DNA from 2 places in the Chitinolyticbacter meiyuanensis genome. Region 2 is predicted to be linked to the other one. Evidence: predicted binding sites of a transcription regulator. Region 2 holds the regulator's gene; the other holds the start of a gene.
What was found. The regulator FNR, encoded in region 2, switches genes on or off when oxygen is low (the NO sensors DNR and NnrR bind a similar motif). The targets are predictions, from matches to a motif close to TTGATNNNNATCAA.
Positions count from the first base shown of each region.

Region 1: a site for FNR is predicted at 3,893-3,906, ahead of FLM21_RS13020 (formate/nitrite transporter family protein). Genes of this name have one in related genera too.

Region 1 covers NZ_CP041335.1:2,731,195-2,738,560, forward strand. Annotated here, with positions in the region: gene ettA (energy-dependent translational throttle protein EttA) at 1-302, shown strand, start outside; gene FLM21_RS13005 (DUF2314 domain-containing protein) at 385-864, opposite strand; gene FLM21_RS13010 (alkaline phosphatase family protein) at 1,052-2,236, shown strand; gene FLM21_RS13015 (histidine phosphatase family protein) at 2,253-2,867, opposite strand; gene FLM21_RS13020 (formate/nitrite transporter family protein) at 2,931-3,794, opposite strand; gene coq7 (2-polyprenyl-3-methyl-6-methoxy-1,4-benzoquinone monooxygenase) at 3,931-4,569, opposite strand; gene FLM21_RS13030 (peptidylprolyl isomerase) at 4,653-5,249, shown strand; gene FLM21_RS13035 (peptidylprolyl isomerase) at 5,268-5,768, shown strand; gene FLM21_RS13040 (UDP-2,3-diacylglucosamine diphosphatase) at 5,829-6,596, shown strand; gene FLM21_RS13045 (hypothetical protein) at 6,583-7,366, opposite strand, start outside.
Region 2 covers NZ_CP041335.1:1,721,055-1,728,420, forward strand. Annotated here, with positions in the region: gene dnaE (DNA polymerase III subunit alpha) at 1-2,576, opposite strand, end outside; gene FLM21_RS08415 (YjfB family protein) at 2,724-2,906, shown strand; gene FLM21_RS08420 (phasin family protein) at 3,057-3,602, shown strand; gene FLM21_RS08425 (hypothetical protein) at 3,655-4,242, opposite strand; gene fnr (fumarate/nitrate reduction transcriptional regulator Fnr) at 4,247-4,990, opposite strand; gene hemN (oxygen-independent coproporphyrinogen III oxidase) at 5,114-6,523, shown strand; gene FLM21_RS08440 (sulfite exporter TauE/SafE family protein) at 6,527-7,186, shown strand; gene FLM21_RS08445 (response regulator) at 7,294-7,366, shown strand, end outside.

The DNA of each region.
Region 1 (7,366 bases), 1.0 Mb from region 2:
CCAAGACCCTACTCAAGGGCGGCAACGTACTGCTGCTGGATGAGCCTTCCAACGATCTGGACGTGGAAACGCTGCGGGCGCTGGAAGACGCGCTGCTGGAATTCGCCGGCACCGTATTCGTGATCTCGCACGATCGCTGGTTCCTCGACCGTATCGCCACCCACATCATCGCCGCCGAAGGCGATAGCCAGTGGACCTTCTTCGACGGCAACTATCAGGAATACGAAGCCGACAAGAAGAAGCGCCTGGGTGAGGAAGGCGCCAAGCCCAAGCGCATCCGCTACAAGCCGGTTACGCGCTGAGCGTATCTGTCTTCGAAAATAAACCGGCCTTTCGGCCGGTTTATTTTTTTCTCAACAAAAGCAAGATCCAGCAATTCGATAATCAAGCATATCGTTCCACGCCAACGTGTTCGTCGAATGCCGCAATTTCGTTGGCATTCAACTTGGATCTGCTGTATCTCAGCGAATAGCCGCCATAAAGCGTGCCTTTGTCGTTGATCATCCAGTCCTGAATAGTCGCATCCGGAATGCTGAGCTGCTGCCCCACGACGTGATGTTCGAAATCGTTCGGCAATTCGAATATCTCGCCGGTAAAACCAGAAGCTTCGTCGGAGATCACCAGAAGCCACATATAGGCTTGGAACTGCGGCTCCGACAACAAGACCCTCACAAGTGGAAAAGCATCGTCATCGGCTCTTTCTGCGATTAAAGCACGGAAGTAGTCCAGCGTACTTCGGGCAGCAACGATCGTTTCCTGAAAATCATCGTCTTCGGTTGTGACATAGGAAAACCGGGCACCAGGCTCCACTTTTAACCATGATGACAGCCGAACTGTCTCTGATTCCAAGCACTTCTTCTTCATCCAGCGGGGCCCCTTTTTCATCTTCGGCTCTTAGCAAGACCGCGCTCAATGGCGGGATAAACAAAGGAACCAGATCGCTCGCCATCTCTCATCTCCTGCAATATTTCAACAGAAATGCCGGTTGCCAGTTGTCGCACAGGCCAGCATGCTTGCTCATGGAATGTACCAATAACCAATCAGCTGCAGAATGCACTTATCGAGTCTGAACCTGCCTACCGCTTATTGGCCTGATTACGCCGGCAACAGCCTGCTCAACCTGATGAGCACGCTGAGCCGCGAACTCACCGGCCCCGCACTCGGGCATGCGCCACTGAGCCATCCACTGCTAGACGGCATAGGCCGACGTCGCCACGTGGCGATGATCCTGATCGATGGGCTGGGCGAGGCGCAACTTGATCGGCTGGGCGCTGGCGGCTGGCTGCACGCCGCACCACGCACGGTGATCGACAGCGTGTTTCCGCCCACCACGGCGGCGGCCGTGACCACGATCCTGACCGGGCGCTCGCCGGCCGAGCATGGTTTGATCGGCTGGCACCAGCTTCATGGCGAGGAAATCATTGCGCCGTTGCCACTCTACGTGCGCCACCCTGCCGCATCGCCCAGCATGCCCGAAGCCTTGGCTGCATCGCTCTATGCAGCACCGCCGCTGTTCGATCGTCTTGACCGGTCAGCCACCTTGCTGATGCCGGATTTCATCTGCGATTCGCCGTGCAGCGGCCATCATGGTGGCCAAGCCGCGCGCCTGCCCTACCGCGATTTCGACGATGCCTTCGCCCAGTTGACCGCGCGGCTGGCGCAGGCTGAGCCGACCTTCCAATACCTCTACCTGCCGCAACTCGATACGCTGATGCACGAGCGCGGCCCCACATCCGTCGAAGCCGCAGCGCTGTTCGCCGAACTGGAAGCGCACCTTGTGCGATTGGCAGAGCACGCCAGCCGGCACGATGCCGCCATCGTCATCACCGCCGATCACGGCTTCGTGCACGCACCAGCCGAGCAATGGATCGACATCGACCGCATCGCGCCGCTGGCAGAACTGCTGATCCGGCCATTGTCCGGTGAAACTCGGCTTGCCTATTGCCACCTGCAACCGGGCAGCATCGAACGATTCATGGCGCTGGCGCAGGCCCACGTCGGCCACGCCTGCTGGCCCGTCGAGAGCTGCCGGTTGCTCGAAGCCGGTGTGTTCGGCCCCGGCTCGCCGCACCCGGAGCTGGCACGCCGCTGCGGCGACGTGACCCTGATTGCCAAGCCAGGCTGGAACCTGCGCGATACGCTGCCCGGAGAGCGGCGGCTGCAGCTGGCGGGCGTGCATGCAGGGGTGACGGCGGAGGAAATACGGATTCCGCTGATCGTGCTGCGGCCACGCTAGCAGCGCCGCAACGGAATCAGACGCTGATGCTGGTCGGCTCGTCAGCCACGCAGGCAATCCGGCCAACTTGCCCGCCGTGCAGGTGGAACACGGCATCCTGCGGCATGTCCTGCTGCCACATCGCCGCCGGTTCAATACCGAGGTAGACGCCGCGTAACACACGGCCGAGCATGCCGTGCGCAATCACGATCAGGCGCTCGGGCCGTTCAGCGTCGTCGAGAAAATCCATCACCCGGGCGGCGACATCGGTATAAGGTTCGCCGCCGGGCGACGCAAAGTGCCAGTCCGGCCGCACTGCAAGCTCTGGCTGCTCGGAGTGCAATGTGGGCACGTGCAAGGTTTCCCATTCACCGAAGCCCACTTCCATCAGCCGTGGCTCGGCGCGAACGGCGTCGGGCGCCAAGCCCAGTTGCTCGCTCACCAGCCTGGCCGTCTGCATGGCCCGGCCCAGCGGGCTGGCCCACACCTGCCAACCGCCAGCGCCGCCCAATTCCCGACGCAGCGTGGCGCCCATGGCGCGAGCCTGGGCAATACCCAGCTCGGTCAGTGGGGAATCGCACTGGCCTTGCAGCCGGCGATCGCGGTTGTATTCGGTCTGGCCATGGCGCAGCAGGTATAGGGTACGGTGCATCGGTCGAACTGGATCGGGAAAAGACGACAGTGTAATGGTCGGCCCTTGCCGCGCCAACGCAGCTTACTGTACCGCGCTTGCCGGATCGGCCATCGGCGCCGACGCGGTACGTGCATTGCCCGCTGGCTGCTTGGCCGGATAGAGCACTGCATAGGCCAGACCAAATACCACTGCGCCGCCAACGAGGTTGCCCAGCGTTGCGGGAACCAGGTTGGCCCAGATGAACTGGCCCCAGCTCACGTCGAGCCCGGCCAGCATTGCGGCGGGGATGAAGAACATGTTGGCGATGCTGTGCTCCAGCCCCAGCGCGACAAAGGCCATCACCGGCAGCCAGATCGCCACCATGCGGCCCAGCGTGTCACGTGCGCTGTAGCCTTGCCAGGCGGCGAGGCACACCAGCAGGTTGGCGAGTACGCCCTTCATGAAGGTCATCCAGAACGGGTGCGACAGCTTGCCCTGCGCCAGCTTCAGCAGATAAGCGGTCCAGGGCTCGCCCGGCACCAGAATGCCGGTCAGCCAGCCGAAGCACAGCGCGGCGAGCAGGGCACCGACGAAATTGCCGGCGTACGACACGCCCAGCACCCGCGCCATGTCCGCCCCACCGATCTCGCGGCGCCAGGCAGCCACCGTCTGCGTGGCGCAGTTGGAGGTAAAGAGATCGACGCCGGTAAGCACTACAGCGATGAAGCCCAGCGGGAATACCGCGCCGAACACCAGTTTGACAAGGCCGGGATCGCTGCTTGCCAACCCGGTCATCCCGCCGGCCACCACCAGCGCCAACAGGCCACCCAGCGCGATGTAGATGCCGCCCAGTACCGCCATCAGCCCGAGTCGTGGCAGCGGCAATGCCGCCTTGTCGACAGCGCCATGCGCTACGTAGTCGACGATTTCGGCAGGAGAGCGCAGGTTGGAAGCGGAATCAGACATGGCGATAAACCGGGCTATTGCAATGCCATCGTTATACCGCCGCCCTTCACGCCCGGGATGTGGCAAATGAACAAAGCGCCGTGAAATGCGGTGCTTTGCTGATCCAGATCAAACGCGGCCTGCTAGCGCACAGCGATCACAGCCGGTAAGCCAGCGAGGTCATCACTTTGGAGGTGGCCTGCATCAGCGATTTCACCGGCAACGGCAGCTCGGCCGCGCCCAGCTCCACTGCGAGCTCGGCGTGTTCGGTTTCATCGGTGTGCATCTGGCTGACGATGGCGCGGCTCTTGGTATCCTGCGCCGGCAACTCCTGCAGATGGCCCTGCAGGTGGGCACCGACCTGACGCTCGGTTTCCGCCAGAAAACCCAGGTTCCACTTGTCGCCGATCAGCCCGGCCGTTACGCCGATCGCCAGGCTGCCGGCATAACACAGCGGATTGAGCACGCTGACGTGACCGCCAAGCTCGCGGATGCGGCGCTCGGTCCAGGCGAGGTGCTCCACCTCCTCGTGCGCGGCTTCGCGCAGCGCCTCGCGGGTGGCCGGATCACGCGCGGTGAGCGATTGCCCCTGATACAACGCCTGTGCACACACCTCGCCGCAATGATTCACGCGCATCAGGCCGGCGGCATGTGCCTTGTCGCCAGCGGAGAGCGCTGCCTCATCGATGATGTGTGCATCGGGATGCGGCCGGGCACTGCTGGCGCTGGCGGCCAGCGTGCGCAAGGCAAGGTCGAATTCGGTGATCAGGGTGTCGATCGAAGGCAGTTTCAGCATGGATGGATCTCTGGCGGAACGCGGATTCCGGCGGGGGTGCGTGCTATGATACCCGCCATTTCCCCACACCGAGTCACACGTCGATGAAATCGCTGCTTTGCGCCGCTCTGCTCTTCGTTGCTGGTACCGCCCTGGCTGCCGACCCGCAGGTCGAACTCGTCACCAACAAGGGCAAGATCGTGCTGGAGCTGTACCCCGAGAAAGCGCCGGCCACCGTGGCCAACTTCCTGCAGTACGTAAAGGACAAGCACTACGATGGCACCGTGTTCCACCGCGTGGTGCGTGATTTCGTGATCCAGGGCGGCGGCTTCGATACCAAGGGCAATCAGAAGGCCACCCGCCCGCCAGTGAAGAACGAAGCCAAGGCTACCGTCGAGGCTGGCCTCAAGAATGATCGCGGTACTGTGGCGATGGCCCGCACCAACGATCCGCATTCGGCCACCAGCCAGTTCTACGTGAACCTGAAGAACAATGATTCGCTGAACTGGCCGTCATTCGACGGCTGGGGCTATACCGTATTCGGCAAGGTCATCGCCGGCATGGACGTGGTCGACAAGATCGGCCAGGTACAGGTGATGCCGGGCGATGCGCCGGCCGACGAGATCGTGATCCAGAGCGCGCGCGAACTGCCCGCCAAGGAAACGGCCAAGGCCCCGAAGAAAGACAGCAAGAGCAAGTAACCAGAGGAAGAACCACCCATGACCCAAGTCAAGCTCACCACCAGCCTCGGCGAGATCGTGCTGGAGCTCGATGAAGCCAAGGCGCCCAAGACCGTCGCCAACTTCGTGCAATATGTGAACGACGGCCACTACGACGGTACCGTGTTCCACCGCGTGATCAATGGCTTCATGATCCAGGGCGGCGGTTTCGAGCCCGGCCTCAAGCAAAAGCCGACCCGCGACACCATCGAGAACGAAGCTGCCAACGGTCTGAAGAACGATGCCTACACCATCGCCATGGCACGCACGCCCGATCCGCATTCGGCAAGCTCGCAGTTCTTCATCAACGTGGCCAACAACGACTTCCTGAACTTCCAGCTGCCTACCCCGCAAGGCTTCGGCTACTGCGTGTTCGGCAAGGTCAGCAGCGGCCAGGACGTGGTCGACGCGATCAAGGGCGTGAAGACCGGCAGCCGCGGCTTCCACCAGGATGTGCCGAACGAGGACGTGTCCATCGTCAAGGCCGAAGTGCTGGCCTGATTGCGTTTCAACGCAGTTAAAAACGCGGCTTCATGCCGCGTTTTTCTTTAACATCGCCCCATGCCTCGCCGCACGTTATTCATCTCCGATCTGCATCTGTCGCCAGCCGACCCGGCCACGGCCCAGGCCTTCGCACGGTTCCTTGCGGATACCGCGCGCGAAGCAGATGCACTCTACATCCTGGGCGACCTGTTCGAGGTCTGGGTCGGTGATGATCAGCTGGACGAACCGTTCTACGCCAACGTGGCCCGCCAGCTCAAGGCACTCGCCGACCATGGCGTGGCGGTGTACTTCATGGCGGGCAACCGCGATTTTCTCTGCGGCGATCGCTTTGCCCGCGAGGCAGGGCTGACTGTGCTCGCCGACCCGTCGGTAGTCACTACAGCCGGCCAGCGCCTGCTGCTGGCGCACGGTGACGCACTCTGCACCGACGATGCAGGCTACCAGCGCTTTCGCCGCATCGTGCGCCACCCGCTCACCCAATGGTTGTGGCTGCGGCTGCCCTATCGCTGGCGCAACCGCAAGGCCGCGCAGATCCGCGATCAGTCGAGCAGCATGAACCGCAGCAAGGCGGCCTACATCATGGACGTGAACCCGGATGCGGTCGTACAACTGATGCGGGATAACCAGTGCGACACACTGATCCACGGCCACACCCACCGGCCCACCAAGCACACCGTGGCCAGCGGCACCCGCTGGGTGCTGCCAGACTGGCATGCCGGTGTTGGCGGCTATTTGCGCGTGAACGAACGGGAGCTGACGTTGCTGAAGTTGGATGGACAGCGCTGGCCGATATCGACCGCGGCAAAAGAGTTCACTGCCGGTTGATATCGAAAGGTTGAATGCCCGAAAGCGCCGCCGGTTCAGGAGCCCGGCGTGCCGCCTGCAGCACCGACGTACACAGCCACGCCGGCAACAGCAGGTTGAGCAAAGGCACCAACAGCAATAGCGGGAACAGCAGCCCAAGGCATAGCAATACCCGGCGCTGGTGAGCATTGGGTGCAGGCAAGACCAGTCCGTCCCGCTGCATATGTCTGCGCACGGCTGCGTACAGGCTGCAGACGTTCGTGTAGCAAAGAGCGGCCCACACCAGCAGGCCGGCAACCACGGGGATGCACAGTCCGATCAATACGGCGCCCAGCCATACCCAGTAGCGGGGCTTTGTCGGCTGCGTCAACGGATGCTCGAACGGCGTGATCGGTAGCCTCGTCATCGCGCGGCGCAGCAACAGCGGTACCGCCACCAGGCGTACGCTGAGCAGCACGGCGATCAGGTAGCCGAGCACGAACAGCGCCCCGGCAGCGAGGGCCGTCAATGCGGCCAGTTGTGCCGTCTGCAGCAACCCGGCGCCCATCTGCCCCATCGCCACCACGCTACCGGAACTGGTAGCTGGTGCGCCCCACAGCGTCAAGCTGCCGCCCAGCAGCAGGCCACCGATCCATAGTATTGCCGCACTCAACGAAGCCAGCGCCAGTGCCTTGCTGAAGTGGATGTAGGCCCACAGGCAAAGGCCGGCAAGCAGCACGCTCCAGCAGGCCGAGCGCCAGATCAGGCCCGGCGAACAGGCGTCGATCAGCCCCTTGCCAAGGCAGACCAGC
Region 2 (7,366 bases):
AGGTCGGCATAGGGACCGTTCGCTTGGCGCTCGGCCACGATCATGTTCACCGCGCTTTCGCCAACGCCCTTGATGGCTCCGAGCGCATAGCGGATCTCGCGCTTGCCTACCGGCATGAAGCGATAGAAGCTGGCGTTCACGTCCGGCGGCAACAGCTTGAGCCGGTTCTTTTCGACGCAATCGTCGTAGAACACCTTGAGCTGGTCGGTGTTGTCCAGTTCCGAGCTCATGGTGGCGGCCATGAAGGCGGCGGTGTGGTGCGCCTTCAGCCAGGCAGTGTGATAGCTGACGACGGCGTAGGCGGCGGTGTGCGACTTGTTGAAGCCGTATTCCGCGAACTTGGTCATCAGGTCGAACAGGTGTTCGGCCAGCGCAGGATCGTAGCCTTTCTTGGCCGCGCCTTCGGCGATGGTGGCGCGGTGCTTGGCCATCTCCTCGGGCTTTTTCTTGCCCATGGCCCGCCGCAGCATATCGGCGCCACCCAGCGTGTAGCCGCCGATGATCTGCGAGATCTGCATCACCTGTTCCTGGTACACGATCACGCCATAGGTCGGCTCCAGGCACTTTTCCAAGTCCGGGTGGAAGTAATCCGGTGTCTCCAGGCCCTTCTTGCGGTTGATGAAGGTGTCGACCATGCCGGAACCCAAGGGGCCCGGGCGATAGAGCGCCAGCACGGCGATGATGTCTTCGAAACGGTCGGGCTGCAGTTTTTCCAGCAGCCGTTTCATACCGTCCGATTCAACCTGGAACACGCCGGTGGTGTTGGCGTCGCGGAACACCTGGTAGGCGGCTTGATCGTCGAAACCCAGGCTCATCAGGTCCAGGTACTGGCCGGTCTCCTGCTGGATGTACTGCAGCGCCAGCTCGATGATGGTGAGGTTGCGCAGGCCCAAGAAGTCGAACTTCACGAGGCCGATCTGCTCGACGTCGTCCTTGTCCAGCATGGAGACCGGCGACGCCTCTGCACCGCTGGCTTGGTAGACCGGGCAGAAGTCGGTGATCTTGCCCGGCGCAATCAGCACGCCGCCGGCGTGCATGCCGATGTTGCGGGTCAGGCCTTCCAGCTTCTTGGCGAGCTCCCAGAGCTCCTTCACCTCATCTTCGTTCTGCACCCGCTCAGCGAGCTCGGGCACCATGTCCACCGCGTCATCCAGGCTGTACTGCTTGCCTGGCGCCGCCGGAATCATCTTGGAGAGGCCGTCGCAGAAGGTGTAGGAGAGGTCGAGCACCCGGCCGACGTCGCGCACCACCGCCTTGGCGGCCATGGTGCCGAAGGTGGCGATCTGGCTGACTGCCTCGGCGCCGTACTTGTCGCGCACGTATTCGATCACGCGCCAGCGGTTGTCCTGGCAGAAATCGATATCGAAGTCGGGCATCGATACCCGCTCCGGATTGAGGAAGCGCTCGAACAGCAGCGCGTAGGCGGTGGGGTCGATATCGGTGATACCGAGCGCATAGGCTACCAGCGAGCCTGCGCCCGAACCCCGGCCGGGACCCACCGGGCAACCATTCTGCTTCCCCCAAATGATGAAGTCCGCCACGATCAGGAAGTAGCCGGGAAAGCCCATCTGAATGATGGTGTCGGTCTCGAATTTGAGCCGCTCCAGGTAGCGCGGGCGCTCGGCATCGCGCTGGGCCTGGTCTGGATAGAGCTGGGTCAGCCGGGTTTCCAGGCCTTCCTTGGCCTGGTGCACCAGGAAGTCGTCCAGCGTCATGCCATCCGGCGTGGGGAACAGCGGCAGGTAGTTCTTGCCCAGCAGGATGTTCACGTTGCAGCGGCGGGCGATCTCCACCGAGTTTTGCAGCGCCTCTGGTAGGTCGGCGAACAGTTCGGCCATTTCGGCCGGGGTTTTGTAGTACTGCTCTTCGGTGAAGTTGCGCGGCCGGCGTTTGTCGGAGACGACAAAACCTTCGGCGATGCAGACGCGCGCTTCGTGCGCCTTGAAATCGTCACGATCCATGAACTGGATTGCGTGGGTGGCAACAGCGGGCAGGTTCAGTTCCGAAGCGAGGTCGAGATGGCCCTGTACGCTGGTCTCGCATTCGGCTTTACCACTGCGTTGCAGCTCCAGATAGAAGCTGTCGGGGAATTGCGCGGCCCACCACTGCGCAGCCGAGGTGGCGGCCTCGTAGTTGCCATTGACCAGTGCCTGGCCGATTTCGCCCAGGTGCGCGCCGGAGAGGCAGATCAGGTCTGCGTTGGACTTGGCGGCCAGCCATTCCTTCTTCAGTTCGCCATAGCCGCGGTACTGGTTGTGCAGGTAGGCGTCGGTGAGCAACTCGCAGAGGCGGCCATAGCCAGCCCGGTTCTTGGCCATCAGCAGCACGCGGAAGGGCTTGTCGCGATCTTCCTCGTTCTCGATGCGGGCATCGATGCCGATGATGGGCTTGATGCCGGCGGCGCGACAGGCCTTGTACTGCTTGACCATGCCAAAGAGGTTCATCAGGTCCGACACACCGAGCGCGGGCTGGCCGAGCTCGGCGGCACGCTTGACGGCGTCATCAATGCGGACGATGCCGTCGACGACGGAAAATTCGGAATGCAGGCGGAGATGGATAAAGGCGGGCGCGTTCATCGGCGCATTTTACCGCAGCTGGCCCGACCCGCGCCGGACGTGAGCGCGATCACTGCATGCCTCGCCGATCATCCCGCTACCCTTGTGGTACTTGCCAACATAGGGGTATGGTAGGGGTGTGTATCAGGAGGTGCTGTTATGGAGTCCATGTCCCTAGTCAATGCCGCGAGCAGCTCGCAGCCGTCCGAGTATGTCGTGACCAATACGGTGCTGCGCAAAGCGCTGGACATCCAGCAACAGAACGCCCTGTCGTTGCTGGAAGCGCTGCCGCAGCCGGCGGCATACAACAACCCTGCGAACCTGGGGCAGAACATCGACGTGAAAGCGTGATGATTCGCCAGTTGCGGAGCAAGGCGGCCATGGCCGCCTTTTTTACCGCCTGTCGCCAAAATGCTGCGGCGCACAATGGGATGCTTGACGCCCGAGGCGAGGCCGTCAAGAATCCGAATTGATGCAATGCACAATCCTTGGAGTCTGACGATGTTCAACACCCATCAGTACAACGAAGCCAACCAAGCTGGTCTGGAAAAATCGCTGCGTTTGTCGCAGATCGCACTGAACGGGGTGGAACGCCTCGTCAGCCTGCAGCTGGGCTTGGCCCGTGAAGTTCTTGCCAATCAAGCTGAAGCCGCCAAGGCGCTATCCGAAGTGAAGGACGTGCAAGGTCTGGTATCGCTGCAAAAGCAGCTGGCGCAACCGTCGGTCGACAAGGCCCTCGATGCGGCCCGCTCGGTGTTCGACGTGGCCAGCGCTACCCAGCATGAACTCAATCGTCTGGTCGAAGAGCAGGTGCTCGGTTTCAACAAGACGCTGCTGAGCTCACTCGACAAGGCTGCCGAAGTGGCGCCGGCCGGTTCCGGTGCAGCAGTCGCTGTGTTTCGCAATGCCTTCGAAACGGCTGCCAGCACCTACGATGCCGTAGCGCGCAGCACGCAGAAGATTGCCGGTGAACTCACCCAAGCTGCCGTGGCCGGCGCCGAGCAAGCCGCCAAGGCGGTGGCCCAGCCGAGCAAGGCCGTGGCCTGATCGACCCTATCCCCGTTGTTCTGTTGAGGGCAGCCTTACCGGCTGCCCTTTTTTACGTCTGGTTTTGCGGGTAGAGCGTGCTGATGGCGAGTGCGAGGCGGGTTGCCAGTTCGTGCTCGGCGGGCTGCTTGGCCAGATACGCTGCGGCCAGCAGTTGCAACTGATGCTGGGTATGGCTCGCCAATGCTTGCCAGCTTGCCGGATCAAAATGCGCAGTGCCGTGGGGCCCTCGTTCAGCCAGCCAGGCAACGACCTGCTGCTGTTGCTCGGCCCACAATGCGTTGGCTGTGCCGATGAAAGCCCCAGCACCATCGCTGCCGACATGCAGCCAGCCAGCCGGAGTGGGTGAAAGGGCATCTAGCCAGGGAATGGCGCGCTGCAGCGCACTGGCGTGGCCACCTACGGCCAGCATCCAGCCCAGGCGCTCGGCTGCAGGGTGGTCGAGCATGATGGCGATGTCGACGCTGAAGGGCGGTGGCTTGGAGCAGGCAATGCCCCCTACATTCAGATGCAGCGCTTCCGCGGCCCAGGGGGAGGGTGGTGTTTCGCCTGACCAGTCTGCCGGGCAGCCGGCGCGGCTCAGGCGGGCAAGCAAGCGCTCGCGTAGCCCCGTCGGCGCAGTCAGGCAGACGGGGCCCATGGCCTTAGCCCTGGCAGCTGTTGACCAGCTGCCGCAGCGAATCGATCTGCACGATCTCGATCAGTCGGTTCTGGACCTTGATGAAGCCTTGATCCTGGAATTTGGAGAGCGTGCGGCTCACTGTTTCCAGCTTGAGGCCGAGGTAGCTGCCGATTTCCTCGCGCGTCATCCGCAGGTGGAAGCTGGATGATGAATAGCCACGCAGCGCAAACCGTTGCGACAGGTTGAGCAGGAAGGCGGCGATGCGCTCCTCGGCCTTCATGTTGCCGAGCAGCAGCATCACCCCGTGGTCGCGCACGATTTCGCGGCTCATCACCTTGTACAGATGGTGTTGCAGCGCCGGCATCTTGCGCGCGAGTTCTTCCATTTCGGTGAACGGTAGCTCGCAGACCTGGCTGTCTTCCAGTGCCACGGCATCGCAGGTGTGGTGATCGGTGCTGACGGCGTCGAGCCCGATCAGGTCGCCGGTCATGTGAAAGCCGGTAACCTGTTCACGGCCATCCTCGGAGACCACACTGGTCTTGAAGAAGCCGAGCTTGACCGCGTAGAGCGCCCGGAACGGCTCGCCGCTGCGATAAAGCGCTTCGCCACGCTTGATGGGCCGCCCCTGGGTGACGAGCTCATCCACCTGCTTCATCTCGTCGGCGGATAGGCCGATGGGCAGGCAGAGTTCGCGCAGGCTGCAGGTAGAGCAGGCCTGGCGTAAATGCTTGATGCTGATGTCTTGCACCGGGATGGTGGAAAGCATGGGAATCCCTGGGTTGATGGCCATCCGGCGGTATGCCGTAGGGCGGCTGATTGTGCCTTGATCCCGATCAACGAGGTGCCCCGACACCGCACGTTAAGCTGGTCGACCCTGCAAACAGAACGGATGACCGCGGTGACGCACGCATATGCCGGGCTGCAACAAGCCGAATTCGATCGCGACCTGATTGTCCGCTATGACGGCCACGGGCCGCGCTATACCTCCTACCCCACTGCGGATCGTTTCGGACCGCTGCAGGCCGCTGCCTGGCAGCAGGCCGTCATTGCGCGCCAGCCGGGATCGGCGACAAAACCGCTTTCATTATATTTCCACCTGCCATTCTGCGACACGATTTGTTACTACTGCGCCTGTAACAAGGTGATCACGCGCCGCCGCGATCAGGCCGAGCCCTACCTCGGCTACCTGGAGCACGAGCTGGCCTTGACTGCCGACTTGATCGAGCAGCGGCCCCGAGCGCAGCAGTTGCACTTGGGAGGCGGTACGCCGACCTTCTTCAGCGATGCGCAGCTGGCCCGGCTGATGGCGGCTGTGCGTCGGCATTTCGAGCTCGATCCAGCAGGCGAATATGCCATCGAGATCGATCCGCGCAAGGTGGGCGTGCAGACCATGGCTGCGCTTGCGGAGATGGGGTTCAATCGTGTCAGCATCGGCGTGCAGGATTTCGACCCGGCTGTACAACGCGCAGTGAACCGGGTGCAGGGCGAGGCGGAAACCGCAGCGGTGATCGCCGCCGCGCGTGCCAACGGCTTTCGCTCGATCAGCCTCGACCTGATCTATGGCCTGCCGCTGCAAACCCGCGAAACCATGGCGCGCACGCTGGAACGCGTGGTCGCGTTGCGCCCGCACCGCATCGCGCTCTACAACTACGCGCACCTGCCGGAGCGCTTCCCGCCCCAGCGTCGCATCGATGCCCAGGCGCTGCCGGATGCTACTACCAAGCTCGATATCCTGGCCGACAGCATCGCGGCACTGCAGGCCGCAGGCTACGTCTACATCGGCATGGACCACTTCGCGCTGCCAGACGATGATCTCGCCCTCGCGCAGCGGCGCGGCCATCTGCATCGCAATTTCCAGGGCTATTCCACCCACGCCGATTGCGACTTGCTGGCCTTTGGCGTATCGGCCATCGGCATGGTGGGCGGCCACTACGCGCAGAACGCCCGCAAGCTTGACGACTACTACGCCGCACTCGATGCCGGCCAGTTGCCGACGGTGCGTGGCTATGCCATGTCGCGCGACGACCTGTTGCGCCGGGCGGTGATCCAGGCGCTGATGTGCCAGTTCCAGTTGTCGTTCGAGTCGTTCGAACCGGCCTACATGATTGATTTTTCGGTGTACTTTGCGGAAGAATTGCGACGCCTGCAGCTGCTCGAGATCGATGGCCTTGTCGTGCTGCGGCCGGATGGCATCGATGTGACGCCACGTGGCCGCCTGCTGGTGCGGACCATCGCCATGGTCTTCGACCGTTTCCTCATCCGCCAGCAACCCATCGTCGCCTATTCCCGCCTGATCTGATCCATGCTCGACCCCGCCCTGTTTTCGCTGTTCATTGCCGGACTGGTCGGTGGCGGCCACTGCCTTGGCATGTGTGGTGGGGTGGTCACCGCATTCACTTTGCAGCTGCCACCCGGGCCGCGCTGGCCGTATCTGCTGGGCTTCAATGTCGGGCGCCTGCTGGGCTACGGGCTGATCGGGGCGATTGCCGGCGCTGTCGGCAGTATTCCGGGCCTGCTTGCGCTGACGCTGGTGAAGACCGTGCTCTGGTGGCTGGCCAACCTGTTGCTGATCGTGATGGGCTGCTATATCGCTGGCTGGGCGGCATGGTTCACCCGCCTGGAAAGGCTAGGCGTGCCAGTCTGGGCGCGGGTGCAACCACTGCTGCGCCGTTTGTTGCCGATCCGATGGTTCTGGCAGGCCCTGGTGGCGGGCGCGCTGTGGGGGTGGCTGCCCTGTGGCTTGGTCTATACGGCCAGCCTTTCTGCGCTGGCAAGTGGTTCGACAGAAAATGGGATTTTGCTGATGTTGGCCTTTGGGTTGGGCACGCTGCCCAACCTGATGCTGATCGGCGCGGCGGCTGGGCGCTTACGGGCTTGGCTTGGCTATCGCTGGCTTCGGTCTATATTGGGTTTGTTGTTGATCGTGGTCGGCGTCTGGCGACTGGTTGCCGGGCTGCACTAGACCTACTTCCATCGGAAGCCCTATCCACAAAGCGGATGCCATGCTCTAAACTGCTCCGCTAAATTTGCTTACTAACAAGAAACAGTAGCTTTGGGGAGTGGCGTCGGATGCCTACGCCAATTTTGGTGGTCGACGATTCGGTCATGGCGCGCAAGATGCTGATCAAGGCCTTGCCACCGT